2 linked regions of the Spartinivicinus marinus genome follow. The protein of the gene in region 2 interacts with the protein of the main gene of each other region in a pairwise test. Links are inferred from orthologs where the notes say so. Each region holds a gene or a part of one and is shown on either strand. Other genes may lie near its edges. The genes, in order: OQE68_RS12915 and OQE68_RS01570.

Region 1 (3,246 bases), 2.5 Mb from region 2 along the record:
TGGGCCGTCCTATAGAGTTTAACAGAGACGAGGTCCTTGATCAGGCCCTCGAAGTCTTCTGGAATACTGGCTATACAGCCACTTCTGTAGCTGATCTGGTCGAAGCCACAAGCTTAAAGCCAGGCAGTTTATATGCAGCCTTCAAAAGTAAGCGTGGCCTTTATATGGCTGCAATTGACTGTTATGCACAGCGCCGGTTGGATAAACAGGTATGTTGTTTTGAGTCAGTTGACTCGCCATTAACAGCCATAAAGCTTTACTTTGAACAACTAGCTGCTGACATTTTGCTGGATAATGAGTCAAAAGGTTGCTTTTTAGTAAATACATTACTTGAAGTAGCTCCCCATGACGAAGGCATCCATCAAAAAGTCAGTAGTTATTTAAGACAAATAGAAGCTGGCTTGCGTCATATGATTGAAAAAGCACAAAAGTGTGGCGAAATTTCAGCAGAAAAAGATCCAAAAATTTTATCCCAGTTACTCATGTTAGGTATCACTGGTTTGAGAGTACTTACAGGCACAAAGCCTGACAAACAGGACTTGGATCGTATTTTAGCTCAATTACTAAGCAACTTAACGAGCCAATAGACGTAGTTACATGGAATTTTCTAAAACAAGCACTGTTACGATTAATTAAACAGTGCTTGTTTTTTATTCAAACTAAAGGGCATCTCTAATACCCCTCCGCCGACTGACGTAAAAAAAGATTCTCTTAGCTCAATTCCTTTGTCATGTTTTCTAACTCTTCCTGAGCCATCATCCAGTCATCTTCCAATATTTGCTGCTGTTTTTTTAGCTGACTCTGCTCATCCAGTAACTGGCGTAATTTCCCTTTATTTTTTTCCTCATATAAAGACGCATCACCCAGAGTTTCACTTAATGCTTCAAGTGATTGCTCTGTTTTATGAATATCGACTTCAAGCCGCTCTACTTTTTGCTTAAGAGGTCTAAGCTGGCTACGAATTGCAGCTTCTTCACGTTTTTGCTCCTTTCGTGACTTCCCTACTGGTTTCTCTTGCACTTGCTGATCATGTTCAGTGCCATCACTTACCTTTGCAGCCTGTTGTGCTTTCTTCTGCTCTATTAGCCACTTGCTGTACTCAGATAAGTCTTGCTGATAAGGCTTTACTTCTCCATTACTCACCAGCCATAAATCATCTACTGAGCTATTTAATAAGTGGCGGTCGTGAGAAACTAATACCACTGCGCCGTCAAAGTCTTGTAAGGCTTTCGTCAAAGCAAAGCGCATATCAATATCTAAGTGGTTAGTAGGCTCGTCCAATAGGAGTAAGTTTGGCGATTGCCAGGCGATCACTGCTAAAGCCAACCGGGCTTTTTCTCCACCAGAGAAGTTTTCAATAGTGGCGACAGCCTGATCACCTATAAAATTAAAGCCACCTAAAAAGTCTCGAATCGCCTGCTCTGATACAGTGGGCGATAGCCGTTGGATTACCAAAAGAGGAGTAGCCGAAATATCTAAGGCATCCAAATGCTGCTGAGCAAAATAGCCTATTTTTAAATTTTGCCCCTCCAGCTTTTGTCCTGACTGGACAGACAGCTGGCCTGCAAGGGTTTTAACCAGTGTCGACTTACCCGCTCCGTTTGCACCAAGCAAACCAATTCTCGCTCCAGGTTCAATATTAAGATTAACTGAGTGCAAAACTGTTTTGTCAGGGTAACCTAAATCGGTTTTCTGTAATTGAAGTAGAGGATTAGAAACCCGACTGTTGTTGCCAAAATCAAATGAAAATGGGCTATCTACATGAGCTTGAGCAATTCGCTCTAGTTTGTCCAACGTTTTTAACCGGCTTTGTGCCTGGCGAGCTTTAGATGCTTTGGCCCTGAATCTATTTACAAATTTTTCAAGATGAGCAATTTCTCGCTGCTGCTTTTCATACAAAGATTGCTGTAAAGCAAGTCGCTCTGCTCTAATTCGTTCGTAAGCCGAATAGTTTCCAGAGTAGCTATGAAGTTGCTGCTGTTCAAAGTGAATAACCTGCCCCACCACATTATCTACAAAATCCCGGTCATGAGAGATGAGTAATAAAGTACCTTGATAACGTTTCAGCCACTCTTCCAACCAGATAATTGCATCTAGATCTAAGTGGTTAGTGGGCTCATCTAATAATAGGATATCTGAACGACACATCAGTGCTTGAGCTAGATTCAGCCTGATCTGCCAGCCACCAGAAAAAGTATTTACTGGTTTCGTATAGTCTGAAGGGCTAAACCCCAAACCTTGTAATAACTGCTCGGCTCGATAATGTGCCGTATAACCATTGATAGCATCTAATTCAGCATGGATAAGGGCTACTCGCTGATGGTTCTGCTGTTGCTCAGCCTGTAGTAAAGACTGTTGCAATATTCTTAATTGTGCATCCCCATCAATAACATATTCAACTGCAGCTCGGTCACAACTTCCTACCTCTTGCTTCATATGAGCAATACTTGCTTTTTCCGGCATAAGCAAGTCACCACTATCAATAGTGAGCTGGCCTAGCAACATTGCAAAAAAACTTGACTTACCAGAGCCATTAGCTCCGATTACTGCTACTTTCTGGCCATTATGAATAGTTGCACTGGCTTTAGCCAATAACTGCTTGTGGCCTCGATATAATGAAATTTTTTCCAACTTGATCATAGCCAAGCATTATCCTAGAAAAGTTATGAATATGCACCTATATAAAGGCACCTCTCAACTAAATTTCAACCTAGGAGTTTAAGTGAATCTCAACACCATTCCTCAAGTTTCAACAACAACCAATCCTTTCTGGGAGTTTTCATGTACGGTTTACCAACAAACTGAAATCGCTAAAACAGCTTTACATTTTCAAGACAAATGGCAGTTAAGTATTAATTTTTTATTGTTTTGTAGTTTTTGTAGTCTTAATAACAAACAACTTAGCCAACAAAACAGCCTACAGTTGTGGCAACAGTTGGCTCAATGGCATCAAGAATATACGTTGCAAATAAGAAAACTACGGCAAAAACTTAAATGTTATAGTTCAGATGAAGAAGGGAGTTTGCTCTACCAGTTAATTAAGCAGATGGAATTACATTTTGAGTACCACGAGCAGCAAATTCTTTTCCGTCACTTCAACGAGCTTGATCATATTAGCCAGAAAAAACCTGCGGATCTATTTATTACCAATACATCAAATTATCTTAATAGTATTAATCAATTTCCATTTCAAGAGTTACTAACAGCTCTTTCAGTATGGTTTAACGAAATAATACAATATTGGCA
Region 2 (3,740 bases):
GACCATGTTCATCAGCAATTCGACGAGCGGCTGGGCTTAAAATGGCTTCACCTGTTGCTGCCTGACTAGCGGCTGGCGCAGCAGCTTCTGCAGCCGGAGCAGTTCCTGCGGTTGGTGCCGCAGATGCCGCAGCACCTTCTTCAAATACGCCAATAATCGCTTCGCTTTCAACCACATCGCCTTCAGCAGCGACAATCTCTTTTAACACACCATCAGCAGGGGCAACGACTTCTAAAACCACTTTATCAGTTTCAATATCTACTAATAATTCGTCGCGGCTGCAGGCTTCTCCCACTTTTTTGTGCCAAGTGGCGACGGTGCCGTCAGCAACTGATTCCGGAAAAGTAGGTGCTTTTATTTCAGTGGCCATGTTGTTTCCTTAAAAACCTTTAATGTTTACTGCTTGTTACCCAATCTTTAAGTAAGGCGCTGTTACACGCCCTTCAATCATTAAATAGTGAAAGCGTCATCTACCAGCTTTTGCTGCTCTTCCACATGCACTGACATATAACCACAGGCAGGGGCTGCAGAGGCTTCCCGACCTGCGTATTCTAAATACAGCTGCTTGTTAGGATGCTCTGCTATCACCCGTCGCATATGATGCTGGCTAGAGTACCAAGCCCCCTGGTTCATAGGCTCTTCCTGGCACCACACCACACGCTCTAAATTTGGATACTGTGCAAACACAGCTTCCAGATCGTCATGGGGGAATGGGTAAAGTTGTTCAATACGTATAATTGCTGCATCGTTAAGATTTTCTGCACGACGCTTTTGCAGTAAGTCGTAATAAACCTTACCACTACACATAATTAAACGCTTAACGTCAGCTGGCTTAATATCATCCACCTCTGCTAATACTGTATGGAAGCTACCTTCTGCCAGCTCTTCTAAGGTTGAAACAGCAAGTTTATGGCGAAGCAAACTCTTGGGTGTTAATGCGATCAGCGGCTTACGCAGAGGACGTAATACTTGTCGCCTAAGCATATGGAACACTTGAGCAGGCGTTGTAGGTACACAAACCTGTACATTATGTTCCGCACATAATTGCAAATAACGTTCTAGCCGAGCTGAAGAGTGCTCAGGACCCTGCCCTTCATAGCCATGGGGCAACAGCATGGTTAATCCACACAAACGTCCCCATTTGTGCTCACCACTGGTAATAAATTGATCGACAACCACCTGAGCACCATTCGCAAAGTCACCAAATTGTGCTTCCCAAATGACTAATGCATTTGGGGTAGTGGTTGCATAGCCATACTCAAATGCTAACACCGCTTCTTCTGATAAGAATGAATCATAAATATCAAAGGCTGGCTGATCTTCGGCAAGATTTTTTAACGGAATATAAGCTTCACCGTCTTTTTGATTATGCAGTACCGCATGACGGTGAGAGAAAGTACCACGACCGACATCCTGACCCGTAATCCGAATGGGATTGTTCTGATGTAATAACGTGGCATAAGCCATGGTTTCCGCAAAGCCCCAGTTAATGGGTAAAGCACCCGCTGCCATTTTGCGGCGATCTTCAATAATTTTCCCAACCTGGCGTTGTACAACAACACCATCAGGAATGTCGTGTAGTTTATTAGCCAGCTCTTGCAGTACATTAATATCTACCTGAGTGTCGTGTTTTGCAGTCCACTCATGACCGATATAGGGAGCCCAATCAACAAATAGTTCTTTGTTAGGCTCTTTTACCAGGCTTTTCACGACATGTTGGCCATTATCCAGTGCTGTGCGATAGCCTTCGAATATTTGCTTGTCTTCTTCTGCAGTTAACGTACCTTCTTTAATCAGGCGCTCTGCATACAAAGTACGCGTGGTTGGTTGATTTTTAATAACCTGGTACATCAGTGGTTGAGTACCCGATGGTTCATCCGCTTCGTTATGGCCCCGGCGGCGATAACAAACCAAATCAATGACCACATCTTTCTTAAATTGCATCCGGTAGTCTAAAGCCAGGCGAGTGACAAATAATACCGCTTCTGGATCATCACCATTCACATGCAAAATAGGCGCTTCAACAATTTTAGCTACATCGGTGCAGTATTCTGTTGAACGGGCATCATCCTGGCGGCTAGTGGTAAAACCAACCTGATTGTTAATGATAATATGGATAGTGCCACCTGTCTTATAAGCACGAGTCTGCGACATTTGCATGGTTTCCATCACCACACCTTGTCCTGCAAATGCAGCATCACCATGAAGATTAATAGGCACCACTAAATCACGATTAACATCGTTACGACGATCTTGACGAGCTCTTACCGAACCTTCAACGACAGGCGAAACAATTTCTAAATGTGAAGGGTTAAAAGCCATCGCTAAGTGAATTTCGCCACCCGGCGTCATCACGTTAGATGAAAAACCTTGGTGGTATTTCACATCACCAGAACCTTCATCCTGAAGTTTTTTCCCTTCAAACTCATCAAATAAATCGGCTGGGTTTTTACCCAGAATATTCACCAATAAATTCAATCGGCCCCGGTGTGCCATACCAATGACCATTTCTTTGGCCCCATAAGAACCGGCCCGTTGAATAAGCTCATCAACCATCGGCACTAAGCTTTCGCCCCCTTCCAGGCCAAAACGTTTAGTCCCTGGGTATTTAGTGCCTAAATATTTCTCTAAACCTTCAGCTGCAGATAATCGCTCTAACAAGTGCAGTTTGGATTCTTTGCTGATGGTAGGGTGAGCACGATTAGACTCTAGGCGTTGCTCAAACCAGCGACGCTCTTCTGAATCCACTATGTGCATAAACTCAGCACCAATGGTAGAGCAGTAGGTATTTTTTAAACCTTGCCAGATTTCTTTAAGGGTGGCTTCGTCTTTACCAAAAGAGAGCGAGGCTGTTTGAAAAACGGTGTCTAAATCAGCTTGATTAAGCCCATGGTGTTCTAACGTTAAATCTGGAACTTGCTGGCGCTGCTGGAGATTTAGAGGATCAAGCTTAGCATTCTGGTGACCCCGTTGACGGAATGACTCAATCAACTCCATTACCTGAACTTGTTTTTTTTCGTGTTCAGAAGTAACGGAAACCGGTGCCATTACATGGGAGGTAGATCGTTGTTTGGCTAATAGCTGAAAGTGTTCTCGAATCGTTGCATGCGAAACATCTTGAGCACTAACACCTTCAATTTGTGGCAACTTTTCAAAATAATCACGCCACTCTTCTGGGATGGCATTTGGATCACGCAAAAATTGCTCGTATAACTCTTCTACATAAGCTGCATTGCCACCAGATATATGCGCCGTCCGCCACATCTGGTGCATGACACCTTCTTGCATTCTTATTACCCCATGAGTAAGACAGCTATCCGGCAAGTTTTGTCAGGTTTTCACCCCTGATCAAGCAAAACTGCTTTTATCTAGGGCTAAACAGCTTATTACTTGTTGACCAAATAAGCTTAAGCTGCTTTACCAGATAGGCCGACAAACAGACTCGTTATATTTCGGTTCTAACACTCACACAAAAACCGGGGCATAACGGCAGTTGTATTTAAACGAAAAATTAAACACAGGCTACCAGCTCCGGCTATTCAGTTGCATTACAATACATCAATTTAAAAGCACCTTTTTAAAAGCCTATTCTTAAAAAGACGCCCTTATAAATACACTCTTATAAACACACGATTGCAAGTACATTCTTACACGTACATTTATAAATGCATTCGCACTGTAATACAGTTAACCCTGCATGTAGGGCACTTGTCGGAAATACTCAACCAACTGACGCTTTG

What was found.
Region 1: the proteins of OQE68_RS01570 (region 2) and OQE68_RS12915 interact in binary tests that used the Escherichia coli proteins (3 or more experiments, as listed by UniProt). The link is inferred for Spartinivicinus marinus from one-to-one orthologs.

Annotation. Positions count from the first base shown.
Region 1 is NZ_JAPJZK010000001.1:2,869,898-2,873,143, reverse strand. What follows is about bases 177-3,096. They hold OQE68_RS12915 (ATP-binding cassette domain-containing protein), read right to left. Parts: upstream 2,641-3,096; coding sequence 712-2,640; downstream 177-711. Other genes in these bases: OQE68_RS12910 (TIGR02444 family protein), read left to right, coding at 2,723-3,096; OQE68_RS12920 (TetR/AcrR family transcriptional regulator), read left to right, coding at 177-587. Also shown: more of OQE68_RS12920, read left to right, coding at 1-176; more of OQE68_RS12910, read left to right, coding at 3,097-3,246. UniProt on the Escherichia coli protein: Genetic data indicate it may be involved in ribosome assembly or function.
Region 2 is NZ_JAPJZK010000001.1:333,746-337,485, forward strand. Bases 251-3,664 are described here. They hold OQE68_RS01570 (2-oxoglutarate dehydrogenase E1 component), read right to left. Parts: upstream 3,289-3,664; coding sequence 451-3,288; downstream 251-450. Other genes in these bases: odhB (2-oxoglutarate dehydrogenase complex dihydrolipoyllysine-residue succinyltransferase), read right to left, coding at 251-370. Also shown: more of odhB, read right to left, coding at 1-250. UniProt on the Escherichia coli protein: E1 component of the 2-oxoglutarate dehydrogenase (OGDH) complex which catalyzes the decarboxylation of 2-oxoglutarate, the first step in the conversion of 2-oxoglutarate to succinyl-CoA and CO(2).